DNA from 4 places in the Streptomyces sp. NPDC058086 genome. Region 2 is predicted to be linked to each of the others. Evidence: riboswitches for the same ligand, from Rfam matches in the RefSeq annotation. Region 2 holds a riboswitch; each other region holds the start of a gene.
What was found. A riboswitch is a leader RNA that binds a small molecule or an ion and turns the genes downstream of it on or off. The one in region 2 is predicted to bind thiamine pyrophosphate.
Positions count from the first base shown of each region.

Region 1: another riboswitch for thiamine pyrophosphate. It lies ahead of ACFVWD_RS24720 (thiamine ABC transporter substrate binding subunit); the one in region 2 lies ahead of thiO (glycine oxidase ThiO).
Region 3: another riboswitch for thiamine pyrophosphate. It lies ahead of thiC (phosphomethylpyrimidine synthase ThiC); the one in region 2 lies ahead of thiO (glycine oxidase ThiO).
Region 4: another riboswitch for thiamine pyrophosphate. It lies ahead of ACFVWD_RS26045 (purine-cytosine permease family protein); the one in region 2 lies ahead of thiO (glycine oxidase ThiO).

Region 1 covers NZ_JBHVST010000032.1:21,105-25,268, forward strand. Annotated here, with positions in the region: gene ACFVWD_RS24705 (phosphatidate cytidylyltransferase) at 1-569, shown strand, start outside; gene ACFVWD_RS24710 (DUF6479 family protein) at 669-1,034, opposite strand; gene rlmN (23S rRNA (adenine(2503)-C(2))-methyltransferase RlmN) at 1,169-2,275, shown strand; TPP riboswitch at 2,371-2,489, shown strand; gene ACFVWD_RS24720 (thiamine ABC transporter substrate binding subunit) at 2,569-3,645, shown strand; gene ACFVWD_RS24725 (ABC transporter permease) at 3,621-4,164, shown strand, end outside.
Region 2 covers NZ_JBHVST010000088.1:5,134-9,297, reverse strand. Annotated here, with positions in the region: gene ACFVWD_RS43020 (thiazole synthase) at 1-494, opposite strand, end outside; gene thiS (sulfur carrier protein ThiS) at 498-698, opposite strand; gene thiO (glycine oxidase ThiO) at 695-1,900, opposite strand; TPP riboswitch at 1,898-2,009, opposite strand; gene ACFVWD_RS43005 (NAD(P)/FAD-dependent oxidoreductase) at 2,191-3,429, shown strand; gene ACFVWD_RS43000 (Rv2175c family DNA-binding protein) at 3,511-3,882, shown strand; gene thiE (thiamine phosphate synthase) at 4,015-4,164, shown strand, end outside.
Region 3 covers NZ_JBHVST010000015.1:101,048-105,211, forward strand. Annotated here, with positions in the region: gene ACFVWD_RS14745 (IclR family transcriptional regulator) at 1-388, shown strand, start outside; gene ACFVWD_RS14750 (SsgA family sporulation/cell division regulator) at 489-926, shown strand; gene ACFVWD_RS14755 (YibE/F family protein) at 989-2,539, opposite strand; TPP riboswitch at 2,611-2,788, shown strand; gene thiC (phosphomethylpyrimidine synthase ThiC) at 2,781-4,164, shown strand, end outside.
Region 4 covers NZ_JBHVST010000035.1:12,666-16,829, forward strand. Annotated here, with positions in the region: gene ACFVWD_RS26030 (alanine racemase) at 1-592, shown strand, start outside; gene ACFVWD_RS26035 (intradiol ring-cleavage dioxygenase) at 609-1,508, shown strand; gene ACFVWD_RS26040 (maleylacetate reductase) at 1,523-2,605, shown strand; TPP riboswitch at 2,671-2,765, shown strand; gene ACFVWD_RS26045 (purine-cytosine permease family protein) at 2,755-4,158, shown strand.

The DNA of each region.
Region 1 (4,164 bases), on a different contig from region 2:
CGTGGGTGGCGATGGCGCTCACCGCGCTGGCGGTCCTGGTCTGGCGGATGACGGAACCGCCCGAGGGCTATCTCAAGGACGTCACGGCGGGCGTCTTCGCGGCCTTCTACGTGCCGTTCCTGGCGACGTTCGTGGCCATGATGCTGACCGCCGACGACGGTCCGCGCCGCGTCCTGACGTTCCTGCTGCTGACGGTCGTCAGCGACACGGGCGCGTACGCGATCGGCTGGCGCTTCGGCAAGCACAAGCTGGCGCCGCGCATCAGCCCCGGCAAGACCCGCGAGGGCCTGTTCGGAGCGGTCACCTTCGCGATGGTCGGGGGCGCGCTGTGCATGCAGTACCTGATCGAGGACGGCACGTGGTGGCAGGGGCTGATCCTGGGCTTCGCGGTCGCGGCCACCGCCACGCTCGGCGACCTCGGCGAGTCCATGATCAAGCGGGACCTGGGCATCAAGGACATGGGCACCCTGCTGCCGGGTCACGGCGGCATCATGGACCGGCTGGACTCGCTGCTGCCGACCGCGCCGGTGGTCTGGCTGCTGCTGGTGCTCTTCGTGGGATCCGCCTGACCTGTCATGGGATCCGGCTGACCTGCGCACATGTCGGTGAGGGGCTCGTCGTCCACAGGGCGGCGGGCCCCTTTTCGCAGCGTGGTCGACGGATCGGCGTCAGTGGTGGCCCAGTCCACCGCTGCCGAACGAGCCGCTCCCGCCGTCGTGCCAGCGCTCTCGCTTCTGCGACGGGCTCGTGCGGGTCGACATGTGGGTCAGCTCGTACGGGGTGAGAGCGTGCTGACCCTTGGTCACCTTGGGTATCTCGGCGGGCTCCCGGATCTCCCGCATCTCGCGGACCGGGCCACCCTGCGGCACGTGCGGCTGTTCCTCGGCGCGCGGCAGACGCGGTGCGCGGGTCCGCATACGGCAGCTCAGCCAGAAGCTGCCGGCCAGGAGCGTGATGAGTGCCACGGCGATCAGGAACAGCGCGAGGCTGATCAGACCGCTGGGCTCCGCCAAATACATCGATGCAGTACTCATATCATGCAAATACCCGCAAATTACCCATCGAACCGGCCGCTCCGACCGCACCGAACGCCGGCGGCACCATCGACGATCACCCCGGAAACTCGGGCCGCGGGTCACTCCGATCCATCTGCGACACTGGTATGGCCATGCCTAAGCCCGGAGAACTCACATTCGTCGCCCCCCGCGGAGCCAAGAAGCCGCCGCGGCACCTCGCCGACCTCACGCCCGCCGAGCGCAAAGAGGCGGTTGCCGCGATCGGTGAGAAGCCGTTTCGCGCCAAGCAGCTCTCGCAGCACTACTTCGCGCGGTTCGCGCACGACCCCGCGGAGTGGACGGACATCCCGGCCGCCGCGCGCGGAAAGCTCCAGGAGGCGCTGCTTCCCGAGCTGATGACGGTCGTGCGGCATCTGTCGACCGACCAGGACACCACCCGCAAGACCCTGTGGCGCCTGTTCGACGGCACGCTCGTCGAGTCCGTCCTGATGCGCTACCCGGACCGGGTGACCATGTGCATCAGTTCGCAGGCGGGCTGCGGGATGAACTGCCCGTTCTGCGCCACCGGACAGGCCGGGCTGGACCGGAACCTGTCCACGGGCGAGATCGTGCACCAGATCGTGGACGGGATGCGGGCCCTGCGAGACGGTGAGATCCCGGGCGGCCCGGCGCGGCTGAGCAACATCGTCTTCATGGGCATGGGCGAGCCGCTCGCCAACTACAAGCGGGTCGTGGGCGCCATCCGCGCGCTCACCGACCCCGAGCCGGACGGGCTCGGGCTCTCGCAGCGCGGGATCACCGTGTCGACGGTCGGGCTGGTGCCCGCCATCCACCGGTTCTCCGACGAGGGCTTCAAGTGCCGTCTCGCCATCTCGCTGCACGCCCCTGACGACGAGCTGCGCGACACCCTCGTCCCCGTCAACACGCGGTGGAAGGTGCGCGAGGTGCTCGACGCAGGCTGGGAGTACGCGGCCAAGTCCGGGCGCCGGCTGTCCATCGAGTACGCCCTCATCCGGGACATCAACGACCAGGCATGGCGTGGTGACCGGCTCGGGCGGCTGCTCAAGGGCAAGCCCGTGCACGTCAACCTCATCCCGCTGAACCCGACGCCGGGTTCGAAGTGGACCGCCTCGCGGCCCGAGGACGAGAAGGCGTTCGTCGAGGCGATCGCGGCTCACGGGGTGCCGGTGACCGTCCGGGACACCCGGGGCCAGGAGATCGACGGGGCATGCGGACAGCTGGCCGCGACCGAGCGATAGTCTGATCGGCGGCAGTGCCCGGCAGCGCCTTTTCAGTCGATGGCGGCTGGTGCCGGCCACTGTCAGTCAGTGCAATTTCAATTTCCGACATCTTCATATTCCGACAGGGGAGCGCCACAGCGCTGAGAGTGCGGTAGCCGGAGCACCGGTGGGCCGCAGACCCTCTGAACCTTGCCCAGGTCATTCTGGGTAGGAAGTTCGGGCATCACTCAAGCTGTTGCGCCCTGCCCGGGAACCTTCCGAGGATCCCGGGCAGGGCCGCGTCTCTTCCTGGTCATCCCAGGAGGAATTCAGTGAGCATCAAGAGGACGACCACGGCCGCGGCCATCGGGCTGGGCCTCGTCACGCTGTCCGCGTGCGGGTCCTCCGACAGCGGCGGCGCCGGGGACTCCAAGACCGTCACGCTCGTCAGCCACGACTCATGGGCTGTGTCGAAGAGCGTGCTGCAGGACTTCGAGAAGCAGTCCGGGTACAAGGTCAAGGTCCTCAAGGACGGCGACGCCGGGCAGGCCGTCAACAAGGCCATCCTCACCAAGGACAACCCGCAGGGCGACGTCTTCTTCGGCGTCGACAACACCCTGCTGTCCCGTGCGCTCGACAACGGGCTGTTCCAGCCGTACGAGGCCAAGGGCTCCGACCAGATCGTCCAGCAGTACCGGATCGACCAGGACAAGCACCGGGTCACGCCCATCGACTCCGGTGACATCTGCGTCAACTACGACAAGGCCTACTTCAGCAAGCACAAGCTGGCCCCGCCCGCCTCGTTCGACGACCTGATCAAGCCCGCGTACAAGAACCTCCTCGTCACCGAGAACGCGGCCACGTCCTCGCCCGGCCTCGGCTTCCTGCTCGGGACCGCGGCGAAGTACGGCGACGACGGGTGGCAGGACTACTGGAAGAAGCTCAGGGCCAACGGCGTGAAGGTGGTCGACGGCTGGGAGCAGGCCTACAACGACGAGTTCTCCGGGTCCGCGGGAGGCAAGAAGGCCAAGGCCGACCGGCCGCTGGTCGTCTCGTACGCCTCCTCCCCGCCCGCCGAGGTGATCTACGCCGACCCGAAGCCGAAGACCGCGCCGACCGGGGTCGCGAGCGGCACCTGCTTCCGCCAGGTCGAGTACGCGGGGCTGCTGAGCAACGCGAAGAACACCAAGGGCGGCAAGGCGCTTCTCGACTTCCTCATCAGCGTCGAGTTCCAGGACGACATGCCGCTGAACATGTTCGTGTACCCGGTCCGCGAGACCGCCCAGGTGCCCGAGGAGTTCGTGAAGTTCGGCCCGCAGGCCAAGGATCCCGAGACCCTGGCGCCCGCCAAGATCGCCGACAACCGTGACCAGTGGGTCAAGTCGTGGACCTCGCTCGTACTGAAGTAGCGCCTCGGAGGAGACGCAAGGAGAGCGCGACGCGGATCGGGCTGATGGCCCTGCCCGTCGCGTTCTTCGCCGTCTTCTTCGCCTACCCCGTCGCCGCGATCGTCGCCCGCGGCCTCAAGATCGACGGGGTCTGGCGGTTCGGGCGGATCGGTGAGGTGCTCGCGCAGTCCGACATCCGGCACGTCCTGTGGTTCACCACCTGGCAGGCGCTCGCCTCCACGGCGCTCACGCTGCTGATCGCGCTCCCCGGCGCGTATGTATTCGCGCGCTTCGACTTCAGGGGCAAGCAGGTGCTGCGAGCGGTGGTGACGGTCCCGTTCGTGCTGCCGACGGTCGTGGTCGGTACGGCGTTCCTGGCCCTGGTGGGCCGGGGCGGACTCCTCGATCAGCTGTGGGGCGTACGGCTGGACACCACCGTCTGGGCGATTCTGCTCGCGCACGTCTTCTTCAACTACGCGGTGGTCGTACGGACCGTCGGCGGGCTCTGGTCGCAGCTCGACCCGCGTCAGGAGGAGGCCG
Region 2 (4,164 bases):
CGGATGCCGAGACCGGACCCGATGGGCGACCCGAGCGGCATGACCGCCGCGCAGCCCACGTCCTCCAGCTTCCGCGCGAGCACAGGATCGTCGTTGGTGTACGGCAGCACGGTGAAACCGTCGTCGACCAGCGTCTCGGCGGCGTCCAGCAACTCGATCGGATCCGGCAGCAGGGTCCGCTCGTCGGCGATGACCTCCAGCTTGATCAGCTCCGTACCGAGCGCCTCCCGCGCGAGCCGCGCGGTCAGCACGGCCTCGCCCGCGGTGAAGCACCCCGCCGTGTTCGGCAGCACCCGGATGCCCAGCTTGTCGAGCACGGACAGCACCGAGCCGTGCGCCGAGGGATTCACCCGGCGCATCGCGACCGTCGTCAGCTCCGTGCCGGACGCCACGAGCGACCGCTCCAGGACGTCGAGGCTGGGCGCACCCCCCGTACCCATGATCAGCCGGGACGTGAAGGACGTACCTCCGAGGACAAACGGGTCGTCGGCCATGGTTCAGCCTCCTTGGACTGCGGTGAGGACTTCGACGCGGTCTCCCTCGGAGAGGGCCGTGGACGACCACTGCGTGCGCGGGACAACGGTTTCGTTGAGCGCGGCGGCGACGCCGGAGGGCGCGACGGTGAGGGTGGCGACGAGCTTGTCGAGGGCCGTGTCGGCGGCGACGAGCCGTCGCTCTCCGTTGACGAAGATGTTCATACGGTCTGCTCCGTGAGTGCTGTGCTGAAGCGCCCGGGGGCGAAGGGGCGGGCCTCTTCCGGAAGCTCGCCCGTGGTCAGGACGTGCGCCATGGCGTCCCCGGTGACGGGCGTGAGCAGGACGCCGTTGCGGTAGTGCCCCGTGGCCAGCAGCAGCCCGTCGAGCGCGGTCGGGCCGAGCAGTGGCGCGTTGTCGGGCGACCCCGGCCGCAGGCCCGCGCGCGTCTCGGTGAGCGGCAGCTCGGTGATTCCGGGCACCAGCTCATGGGCGTCGCGCAGCAGCTCGTAGACCCCGCCCGCGGTCACCGTCGTGTCCCAGCCCAGCTCCTCGCTGGTGGCGCCCACGACGAGCTCACCGTTCTCCCGCGGCACCAGATAGACCTGGCTGCCGCGCACCACGGCCCGCACGGTGCGGCTCAGGAACGGCGCGTACCGCTTCGGCACGGTCAGCCGCAGTACCTGACCCTTCACGGGCCGTACGGGCGGCAGTACGTCGGCGGGCACGCCCGGGAGCTTCCCGCTGAGGCTCCCGGCGGCGAGCACCACCTGCCCCGCGGCCAGCTGTTCACCGTCCGTCGTGACGACCCCGGCGGCCCGGTCCCGTACGACGGTCAGGCGCTCCGCCCACGTCCGGTGGAACTTCACTCCGGCCCGCTCGCACGCCGTGACCAGGGCCTTCGCGAGCCGGCGCGGGTCGATCTGGTGGTCTCCGTCGACCCGCAGCCCGCCGCGCACGCCCGGCGCGAGCATCGGCTCCAGACGGCGGCACTCCCGGCCGCTGAGCCACTCCGATTCGAGCCCCGAGCGGTGTTGCAAGGCATGCAGTTCGCGCAGGTGGGCGCGGTCGTCGGCGTCCAGCGCGACGGCCAGCGTGCCGCACCGGCGGTAGCCGAGGTCCTGGCCGCTCACCTCGGTGAGTTCGGCGGCGAAGTCGGGATAGCGGCGCGCGGAGGCGAGGTTCAGGCCCAGCAGGGTCTGCTCGCCGTAGTGCAGCTCGGTGACGGCGGCGAGCATTCCGGCGGCCACCCGTGCCGCCCCGCCGCCCGGCTCGGGGTCCACGACCGCGACGGTGAACCCACGCTGCGCGGCCCGCCAGGCGGTCACGAGACCGATGATCCCGCCCCCGATGACGAGGACATCCGACGTACGTGCGGCCGATGACGGCGCATCCGATGAACGTGCAGGTGTACGCGTAGGCGACATGGGCGTCCAGCCCCTCCCTTCGCCGGCATGACCCGGATCAGGTTCGTACGGTCGGAGGCCGCCAGCCTCCCTCTCAGCCCGGTGCGTCCGGGCTCCCGCGAGTGCTTTACGTTCGCCACCCTAGCCCGCTGCCGTATGTCTCAGTAAGGGAGCCTCCGTCCGGGGCCCGTTCGCGGGTCGGTACGCGCACTCGGTTCGCGGACCACGAGAAGGACGGCGAGATCCGTTGTGGAACAGGTCACTGCGCACGTCCCCTGACTGACAGATTGTCAGTTGTCTATGGTGATCAGGTGAGCGAGCAGACGCGGGCACAGGTGCGGACGCAGGGGCGTACGGCACGGCGGGTCGTCATCGTGGGCGCGGGCATGGCCGGCGTGCAGACGGCGGTCGCCCTGCGGGAACAGGGTTTCACCGGGGATGTGACGCTGATCGGCGCCGAGCCGCACCAGCCGTACGACCGGCCACCCCTGTCCAAGGCGGTGCTGCTCGGCAAGGCCGAGGGCTCCGCCTTCGACATCGACTTCGAGGCGCTGGGCATCGAACTGCGACTCGGCTGCGAGGCGCTGGGCCTGCGCCCCGCAGACCACGAGCTGGACACCGAGGCAGGACCGGTGCCCTACGACGTCCTGGTCCTCGCGACCGGCGCGGAACCGATCCAGCTGCCCGGCGCGCAGGGCGTCCCCGGCGTCCATCTGCTGCGGACCCTGGACGACGCCGAGCGACTGCGCCCCGTGCTCGCCCAGCAGCACGACATCGTGGTCGTGGGGGCGGGCTGGATCGGCGCGGAGTTCGCGACGGCGGCGCGTGAGGCCGGGTGCGCGGTCACGGTCGTCGAGGCCGCCGACCGGCCGCTGGCCGGGGCGCTGCCCGCGGAGGTGGCCGCGCCGATGACCGCCTGGTACGCGGACAGCGGCGCTTCGCTGCGCACCCACGCGCGCGTGGAGCGCGTCGAGCCCGGCGCGGTGGTCCTCGACGACGGCTCGCGGGTGCCGGCGGGCGCCGTGGTCGTCGGCATCGGCGCGCGCCCCGCCACCGCCTGGCTGGCCGGCTCCGGCGTCGAGCTCGGCGCCCACCGGGAGGTGGTGGCCGACAGCCACCTGCGCACCTCCGTGCCGGACGTCTACGCGGTCGGCGACTGCGCCTCCTTCCCGTCGGGCCGCTACGAGGAGCGCCTCCTCGTCCACCACTGGGACAACGCCCTCCAGGCGCCGCGCACGGTCGCGGCGAACATCATCGGCGAGGCCCCGGTGGCGTACGACCCGGTCCCGTACTTCTGGTCCGAGCAGTTCGGCCGCTTCGTCCAGTACGTCGGCCATCACACCCCCGCCGATACGACCATCTGGCGGGGCGACCCGTCGGGCGCGGCCTGGACGGTCTGCTGGCTCCGCGAGAGCCGCCTCGTCGCCCTCCTGGCCGTGGGGCGGCCCCGTGACCTGGCCCAGGGCCGCCGCCTGATCGAGGCAGGCATGCCCATGAACCCGGACATCCTGGCCGACCCGTCCCGCCCTCTGAAGGACGCCACGGCATGACCGCCCGGTTTCCGTCGCCCGGACGGCGGTCCGGGGGGCGCTCGGGTACCGAGTGTCAGTCCGGGATGGCAGGCTTGTCCCGTGACCGAGATTGACGCAAAGATCGATGCTCTCGTCCCCGCCTGGCTCACCCTCCCCGACATCGCCGAACAGCTCGGCGTCGAGGTGACCCGCGTCCGGCAGCTGGTCAAGGAGGGCCAGCTGATCGCCGTACGCCGTGGTGAGAACCGCGCGCTGCACGTCCCCGCCGCCTTCATCGACGGGAACGAACAGAAGGTCGTCAAGGGCCTGGTCGGCACCTTGACGCTCCTGCGGGACGACGGCTTCTCCGACGAAGAGATGCTCGAGTGGCTCTTCACCCCCGACCCGAGCCTGCCCGGCACCCCCGCGCAGGCGCTGAGCGAGAATCGCGGCACGGAGGTGAAGCGCCGCGCCCAGGCGCTCGCCGTCTGATTCGACCGACCGTCCGGCGTACGGACCACGGCCGGCCCCGGACCACCCCGGCCGCCGCGGTCCGTACGCACCGCATCACATCCGTAGGGTGCGTACGACAGCCGTACGCACCGCACCACGGGGGATACACGCATGCCCGAGAACGCCGCCCGCACCCTCCTCGCCGACGCCCGCGTCTACCTCTGCACGGACGCCCGCAAGCGCCAGGGCGACCTCGCCGAGTTCCTGGACGCGGTCCTGGCCGGCGGCGTCGACATCGTGCAGCTGCGTGACAAGGGCATG
Region 3 (4,164 bases), on a different contig from region 2:
GGCGGTGGAGGAGTGGGCGGACTTCCGGGAGACCGGACACGCCCATGCGATCGGCCAGTGTCTGCTGTCGCAGCTCGACGAGAAGGCCCGCCGGGATCATCTCGACCGCTACCCCGTGCAGTCGATCACTCCCTATACGGTGCGTGACAACGCCAGTCTGCTGCGGCGGCTGGAGCGGACGGGGCGGATGGAGCCCGTTATTGAGCGCCAGGAGTACGCGCTGGGCACGGTCTGTGCGGCCCTTCCCATCACGGTCGGCACAACTGCCGCCGCAATGGCCTTTTCTCTCCCACTTCACCAGGCCGATCGACTGCTGCCCGCGGCGCGGCAATTGCAAGGTGAGATCGGCAGGCTACTGGGGACACTCGCGATCTCTATCAGTATCTGAAAACTCACTCCTTGTGATCTCTTGTGCACGTTGAGCAATATTTCAGCAGAGTCAGGGGGATGATTCCTGGCCGGTCGACGGCAAAACGACGGGGTAGGCGATGCGCGAGTCGGTACAGGCAGAGGTCATGATGAGCTTCCTCGTTTCGGAGGAGCTCTCTTTCCGCATTCCGGTGGAGCTGCGATACGAGACCTGTGATCCCTACGCCGTGCGGCTGACCTTCCACTTGCCCGGCGACGCGCCCGTGACCTGGGCGTTCGGGCGGGAGTTGCTGATCGACGGCGTGGGACGGCCGTGCGGTGACGGGGATGTGCACATCGCGCCCGCCGACCCGGAGGCGTTCGGCGAGGTGCTGATCCGGCTCCAGGTGGGTGGCGACCACGCGCTGTTCCGGTCCGGGGCGGCGCCGCTCGTGGCCTTCCTCGACCGCACGGACAAGCTGGTGCCGCTGGGGCAGGAGCGTTCCCTCGCGGACTTCGACGCCCACCTCGACGAGGCGCTGGACCGCATCCTGGCGGAGGAGCAGAGCGCGGGCTGAAGCCCCCAGCAACCCACAAGTGGCGTGTGCTTCCTCACCGGTGACGCGGGGGTGGGGAGGCTTCAGCGCTTGCGGCGACGGCCCTTCCCGCCGCGTGCCGGCGCCCTGCTCTCGACAGGCTCCGTGGCGGCGGCCGGGACTGCCGGACGGTCCGCGGAGACCACCAGGGCGGCCAGCAGTGTGGTCACCGGCACCGAGGCGACCAGGCCGATCGAGCCGACCAGGGTGCGCACGATCTCTTCGGCGACCAGTTCGCTGTTGGCGACCGTGCCCACACTGCTCTGCGCGATCGAGAAGAGCAGCAGCAGGGGAAGCGCGGCACCCGCGTACGCCAGGACGAGCGTGTTGACGACCGATGCGATGTGGTCACGGCCGATCCGGATGCCCGCGCGGTACAGATCGCGCCAGCCCATCGTCGGGCTGGCCTCGTGCAGCTCCCAGACCGCCGAGGTCTGCGTCACCGTCACATCGTCGAGCACACCGAGCGAACCGATGATGACGCCCGCGAGCAGCAGACCGCTCATGTCGATGGACGGATACAGGCCGTGGATCAGACCGGTGTTGTCGTCCGTGTTGCCGGTCAGCGCCGCCCAGCCGATGAACTCCGAGCCGAGGATGCCGATCAGCACCAGGGAGAGCAGGGTGCCGAGCACCGCCACCGACGTACGGGCCGAGAGGCCGTGACACATGTAGAGCGCGATCAGCATGATCGCGCTCGCCCCGACCACGGCCACGACCAGCGGATTCGAGCCCTGCAGGATCGCGGGCAGGATGAAGAAGGTCAGGATCACGAAGCTGATGGCCAGTGCGACCAGCGCCATGACACCACGCATCCGGCCCACCACCACGACGGCCAGCGCGAAGATCCCGGCGAGCAGGGCCATCGGGAACTTCCGGTTCACATCGGTGACCGAGTACTGCAGGTCCCTGGGCGCGGAGGGCTCGTACGCGGCCACGACCTTCTCGCCCTCGTGCAACTGCCGTGACTGGTCGGGCTGGATGATCTCCGTGAACGTACGGCCCTTGTCCTTGCCGGTGTCGATCCGGATCGTCGCCTTTTTGCAGTCGCCCGTTGCCTGTTGCTGCGCGGAGGAGCCCTCGGCGGTGGACGTGTCGCCGGTCGGGGTCTCCCCCGACGCGTTCACGGACTTGCAGCTGACCTTGTCGACCTTGGTGACCGTGGCCTGCTGGGTCTGCCGGTCGAAGCCGACGCCGGTGCGCTCGTGGGACGGGGCGCCACCGGGCCAGAGCACCGCGAGACCCACAACCACCGCGGCGGCGAAGGGGATCAGAATGGCCGCGATGACCTTGCGCAGATGCTTGGAGACGGGCGTGGCGGGCCCATGGCTGTGACTGTGCGAGTGCCCAGACCCGTGCCCGTCCCCAGGGCTGTGCCCATTCCCCGGCCCGGGTCCCTTCCCAGGCCCGTCCCCAGACCCAGACCCAGACCCATGTCCGTCCCCGGAGCCGTGCCCATGACCGCCCCTCGGACCGGGGCCACCGCCCGGCCCGTGTCCGCGGCCGTCTCCGGAACCAGGTCCATAGCCGTCTCCGGGACCGCGTCGGCGCGGCGGCTCGGACGGCGGGAACGGGGGCTGCTGCGTTGTGGTCACCGACCGATCATCGCAAGAACGGCGAGGGCCCTCTGTTCACCGCGCCAGATATGACGCTAGCGTGGAGTCACCTTTGCACACGCGGGAGCTCGGAGCACCGGGCTGAGAGGGCGCTGACCTCCGTCTTAGCGATGTTTCACGTGGAACGAGTGATGTTTCACAAGGGACGTCGGCAGACGGAATCCGCTGCGTCGACCGCCGAACCTGTTACCGGGTAATGCCGGCGTAGGGAGTAGGTCTCATGACCAACAAGGACGTACGCACGCCTGCCTCCAGCCAGATCGGCGAGGCGCCTGCCGCGCCCGAGGGCGAACAGCCGCGGGAGGCCGGGAAGTCCATCGGCTGGCACAAGGGATACGTCGGGGGTTCGCGCCCCGATCTGCGGGTGCCGGTCCGTCAAGTGCACCTCACCAACGGGCAGTCCGTCACGCTGTACGACACCTCTGGCCCGTACACCGATCCGATCGTCGACACCGACGTACGCAGGGGTCTCGCGCCACTGCGCGAGAACTGGATCATCGCCCGCGGTGACACCGAGGAGTATGCGGGCCGTCCCGTCCGTCCCGAGGACGACGGAATCAAGCACACCTCGCCGCGAGGGGGCCTGCGCAACCTCGACGCGGTCTTCCCGGGGCGGCCGCGTCAGCCGCGTCGAGGCCGTCCAGGAGAGGCGGTCACGCAGCTCGCGTACGCCCGGCGGGGCGAGATCACGCCCGAGATGGAGTTCGTGGCGGTCCGCGAGAACGTCGACCCCGAGGTCGTACGCGAGGAGATCGCCGCCGGTCGCGCGGTGCTGCCCGCGAACGTCAACCACCCGGAGATCGAGCCGATGATCATCGGCAAGCGGTTCCTGGTGAAGGTCAACGCCAACATCGGCAACTCCGCCGTCACCTCCTCCATCGAGGAGGAGGTCGAGAAGATGACCTGGGCGACCCGCTGGGGCGCGGACACGGTCATGGACCTGTCCACCGGCCGCAATATCCACACCACGCGGGAGTGGGTCCTGCGCAACTCCCCCGTCCCCATCGGTACGGTGCCGCTCTACCAGGCTCTGGAGAAGGTGGACGGCCGCGCCGAGGAGCTGACCTGGGAGATCTACAAGGACACGGTCATCGAGCAGGCCGAGCAGGGCGTGGACTACATGACGGTCCACGCGGGCGTGCGGCTGCCGTACGTGCCGCTCACCGCGAACCGCAAGACCGGCATCGTCTCGCGAGGCGGCTCGATCATGGCGGCCTGGTGCCTCGCGCACCACAAGGAATCGTTCCTCTACGAGAACTTCGAGGAACTCTGCGAGATCCTCGCGGCGTACGACGTCACGTACTCGCTCGGCGACGGGCTGCGGCCCGGGTCGATCGCGGACGCCAACGACGCGGCTCAGTTCGCGGAGTTGAGGACGCTCGGGGAACTCAACACGATCGCGAAGCGTTTTCATGTACAGACGATGATCGAGGGCCCGGGACATGTCCCGATGCACAAGATCAAGGAGAACATCGACCTTCAGCAGGAGATCTGCGATGAAGCTCCGTTCTATACGCTCGGCCCGCTGACGACGGACGTCGCGCCGGCGTACGACCACATCACCTCCGGCATCGGTGCCGCGATGATCGCCTGGTGGGGCACGG
Region 4 (4,164 bases), on a different contig from region 2:
TGAACTCGCCGCGCGGCACGGATTGCGCCTCCCCGAGGTGAACGTCGGGGGCGGCATGGCGGTGGACTACGAGCACCCCGAACGCCGTTTCGACTGGCAGTCGTACGGCGAGGGACTCGCCCGACTCGTCGCCGCGCACCCGGAACTGACCCTGAGTATCGAGCCCGGTCGCGCGCTGACCGCGTACTGCGGCTGGTACGCGAGCGAGGTGCTGGACGTCGAGCACGGCGCACACGAGGACTTCGCCGTCGTCCGCGGTGGCGCGGTGAACCTGCGCACGTCGGCGTCCAGGAGGCCCGACCAGCCGTGGCCCGACCAGCCCTGGTCCGTACTCGAAGTGGACGGGTGGCCCTACTCCTGGCCGCGGCCCGTCGTGCGCCGTGAACGGGTCACGCTCACCGGCCAGTTGAGCACCTCCAGGGACGTCCTGGTCCGGGACGTCCGGGCGCCTGGGCTGCGGGCCGGCGACCGTGTGGTGTTCTCCCTCGCGGGCGCCTACACCTCGTCCGTGCCCCACCGGGCGTTCGCCAGGTTTCCCGAGCCCGGCTTTCACTTCGTGGACCCGGGCACCGACGGCGATCAGTCCCGATAACACCACGAGGAGCGGCATGACAGACGAACCGAACCGTTCGACGACGGCCGATGCCACGACCGACTTCACGCACGGCATCACCGACGCCGTCGTCGACAGCCTGCGGGGCACGGCCGATCCGCGTCTGCGTGAACTGCTCGGCGCGCTCACCCGTCATCTGCACGACTTCGTGCGCGAGACGGAGCCGACGATGGCGGAATGGGAACGCGCGATCGGATTCCTGACCGCGACCGGGCAGCAGTGCACCGACACCCGCCAGGAGTTCATCCTGCTGTCGGACGTGCTCGGCGTCTCGATGCTCGTGGAGACGCTGGACGGCCGCCGCGACCCGGGTGCCACCGAGTCGACGGTCCTCGGCCCGTTCCACCTGACCAGATCGCCGATCCGCGCACTCGGCGCGAACCTCGACCTGGTGGGCAGGGGCGAACCGTGCGTGGTCAGCGGCCGGGTACTGGGCAAGGGCGGCACCCCGCTGCCGGGCGCGGTCCTCGACGTGTGGCAGGCCGACTCCGAGGGCTACTACGACGTACAGCAGCCGGACGTCCAGCCGGCCGGCAACGGGCGGGGCCTGTTCACGGCCGACGCCGAGGGCCGCTTCTGGTTCCGCACCTGTGTACCGAGCCCGTACCCGATCCCCACCGACGGCCCGGTCGGTGAACTGCTGCGCGCCACGGCCCGGCACCCCTACCGCCCCGCCCACATCCACTTCATCGCCTCGGCCGAGGGCCACGCCCCGGTCACCACGCACATCTTCGTCGCGGGCAGCGACTACCTCGACTCCGACGCGGTGTTCGCGGTCAAGAAGAGCCTGGTCCAGGACTTCACGGAGACCGACGACCCGTCCCTGGCGGGGGAGTTCGGCGTCCCGAACCCCTTCCGCAACGCCCGCTTCGACCTCGTACTGGAACCGGAATGAGCACCATGACCGACATGAACACCCCGCTCGACTTCTCGTACGAGACCCAGCCGGCGCGGATCGTCTTCCGGCCCGGCGCCGCCGTCTCCGCCACCCCCGACGAGGCCGCCCGGCTCGGGCTGCGCAGGGTGCTGGTGGTCTGCGGCGGCAGGGGCGAGGACACGGCACGCGCGGTCGCGGACGCCCTGGGCGACGCCTGTGCGGGGCTGCACGCCGAGGCCCGGATGCACGTACCCGTCGAGGTCGCCGACCGGGCCGTCGAGGCGGCGCGCGCGGCCGGCGCCGACGGGTGTGTCGCGGTCGGCGGCGGTTCGGCGATCGGCCTCGGCAAGGCGATCGCGCTGCGCACCGGCCTGCCCCTGATCGCCGTGCCCTCCACCTACTCCGGCTCCGAGATGACCCCGGTCTGGGGACTCACCGAGCACGGCGCCAAGCGCACCGGACGCGACCCCGCCGTCCAGCCCCGCAGCGTCGTCTACGACCCCGAACTCACCCTCTCGCTCCCCGTCCCCCTCACCGTCACCAGCGGCGTCAACGCGCTCGCCCACGCCGTCGAGGCCCTCTACGCGCCCGACGCCTCGCCCCTCGTCTCGCTCATGGCCGAGGAGGGCGTACGGGCGATGACACAGGCCCTGCCGCTGGTGGCCGCCGCCCCCGGCGACCTCGACGCGCGCGGCCGGGCCCTGTACGGCGCCTGGCTCTGCGGCGCCTGTCTCGGCGCCACCACCATGGGCCTGCACCACAAGCTGTGCCACGTCCTCGGCGGCACCTTCGGCCTGCCGCACGCCGAGACGCACACGGTGGTCCTCCCGTACGCCCTCGCCTACAACGCGCCCGCCACGCCCCGGGCGATCACCGCGCTCTCCAGCGCCCTGGGCGGCACCGACGATGTCCCCCATGCCCTGCGGGCGCTGGCCGGGGACCTCGGCGCTCCCCGCAGCCTCGCCGAACTCGGCCTCAAGAAGACCGACCTGGCGGTGGCCGCCGAACAGGCCGTCGCACAGACGTATCCGAACCCGCGCGAGGTCACCGTGGACGGTGTGCTGGCGCTGCTGACGGCGGCGTACGAGGGCGGGGAGCCGAGCGTCGGCGAGTAGGCCGCGGTGCCGTGCGGACCCCTCCCCCTGGGGCATACCGTGCCCGCCGGGCTATCCTGACCGCCGAACCGGACACGGGGTGCCCCGCACGAGGGCTGAGATCACACCCGTCGAACCTGAACCAGTTAGGACTGGCGGAGGGATGTCTCATGTCGTTGCCGTATGCCCGTAACGCTCGCGGCGAGGTGGCCGTCGGAGGCCCGCAGGGCGTTTTCGACGGGCGGATGCCCTCCGCCCCGGGGGACCTGCACGTCGAGGCGCGTGGAATCGCCCCGGTCCCGGAGGACCACCGCTACGGCGGCCCCGGCCGTCTGTTCACCGTGTGGTTCGCCCCCAACCTGACCATGACCGGCGTGTTCACCGGCACCGTCGGCATCGCTCTCGGCCTGGACTTCTCCACCGCGCTCGCCGCCGTCGTGCTGGGCACCCTCCTGGGGGCGGTACCGACCGCGTACCTCGGCACCTGGGGGAGCCAGACCGGCGCCGGACAGCTGCCGCTCGCCCGCCTCGCGTTCGGCCGGGCCGTGGTCGTCCCCGGCGCCCTGCAGTGGCTGTCGTCCATCGCCTGGGACGCGCTGATCGGCCTCTTCGGCGGGGACGCGCTGGCCCAGCTGTGCGGCTGGCCGTTCTGGCTGGGTGTGCTCGTCATGATGGCGGCGCAGGGGGCGCTCGGCGTCCTCGGCTACGAGGCGATCCACCGGCTCCAGACCGTGATGACCTTCGCCCTCGCCGCCGCGTTCGTCGCCCTGACCGTGAAGCTCCTGAGCGGCGCCCACACCACCCCCGCCGCAACCGCCCACGGCGCCGACCGGGCCGGGGCCTTCGTTCTGACCTGCACCATCGCGCTCAGCCTTGCGCTGTCGTGGGCCCCGTACGCGAGCGACTTCAGCCGCTATCTGCCGCGCACGGCGTCCCGCCCGCGCATGTTCTGGTACACCCTGGCCGGCGTCAGCGTGTCCTTCGTGGCCGTCCAGGCGCTCGGACTGTGGGGCGCGGCCGTCTTCAACGACCAGACCGCCCGCGGCGTCGACACCCTGCTCGGCGGGGGCGCCCTCGGCGCGTTCGGGCTGCTCGCCGTGGCGCTCGCCGCGCTGAGCAGCAACGCCATGAACGACTACAGCGGCTCGCTCGCCCTGCAGACCATGGGCGTACGGCTGCCGCGTCCGGCCGCCGCCGCGCTGGCCGCCGTCCTGGGCTTCCCGCTCGTGCTGTGGATGCACGCCGCCGACACCACGGCCCGCTTCCAGAACGTCCTGCTGTTCGTCGGCTACTGGATTCCCGGGTTCGTCGCGATCGTCGTCGTCGACTGGCTCGCCCGGGCCAGGGCCCGCGGCGGCGCACCCGTCGACCTGGCCGCCGAGAGCGCCCGCCCGCGTCCGTGGTGGCCCGCGCTCGTGGCGTTCGGCGCCGCCTTCGCCGCCGCGGTGCCGTTCATGAGCACCAGCCTGTACGTCGGCCCCGTCGCGCATGCCCTGCACGGCGCCGACACCGCCTACGGGGTGGCGTTCGTCGCGGCCCTGCTCGTCTACGCCCCGCTGCGCCTGCGCCGCTGACCCCGC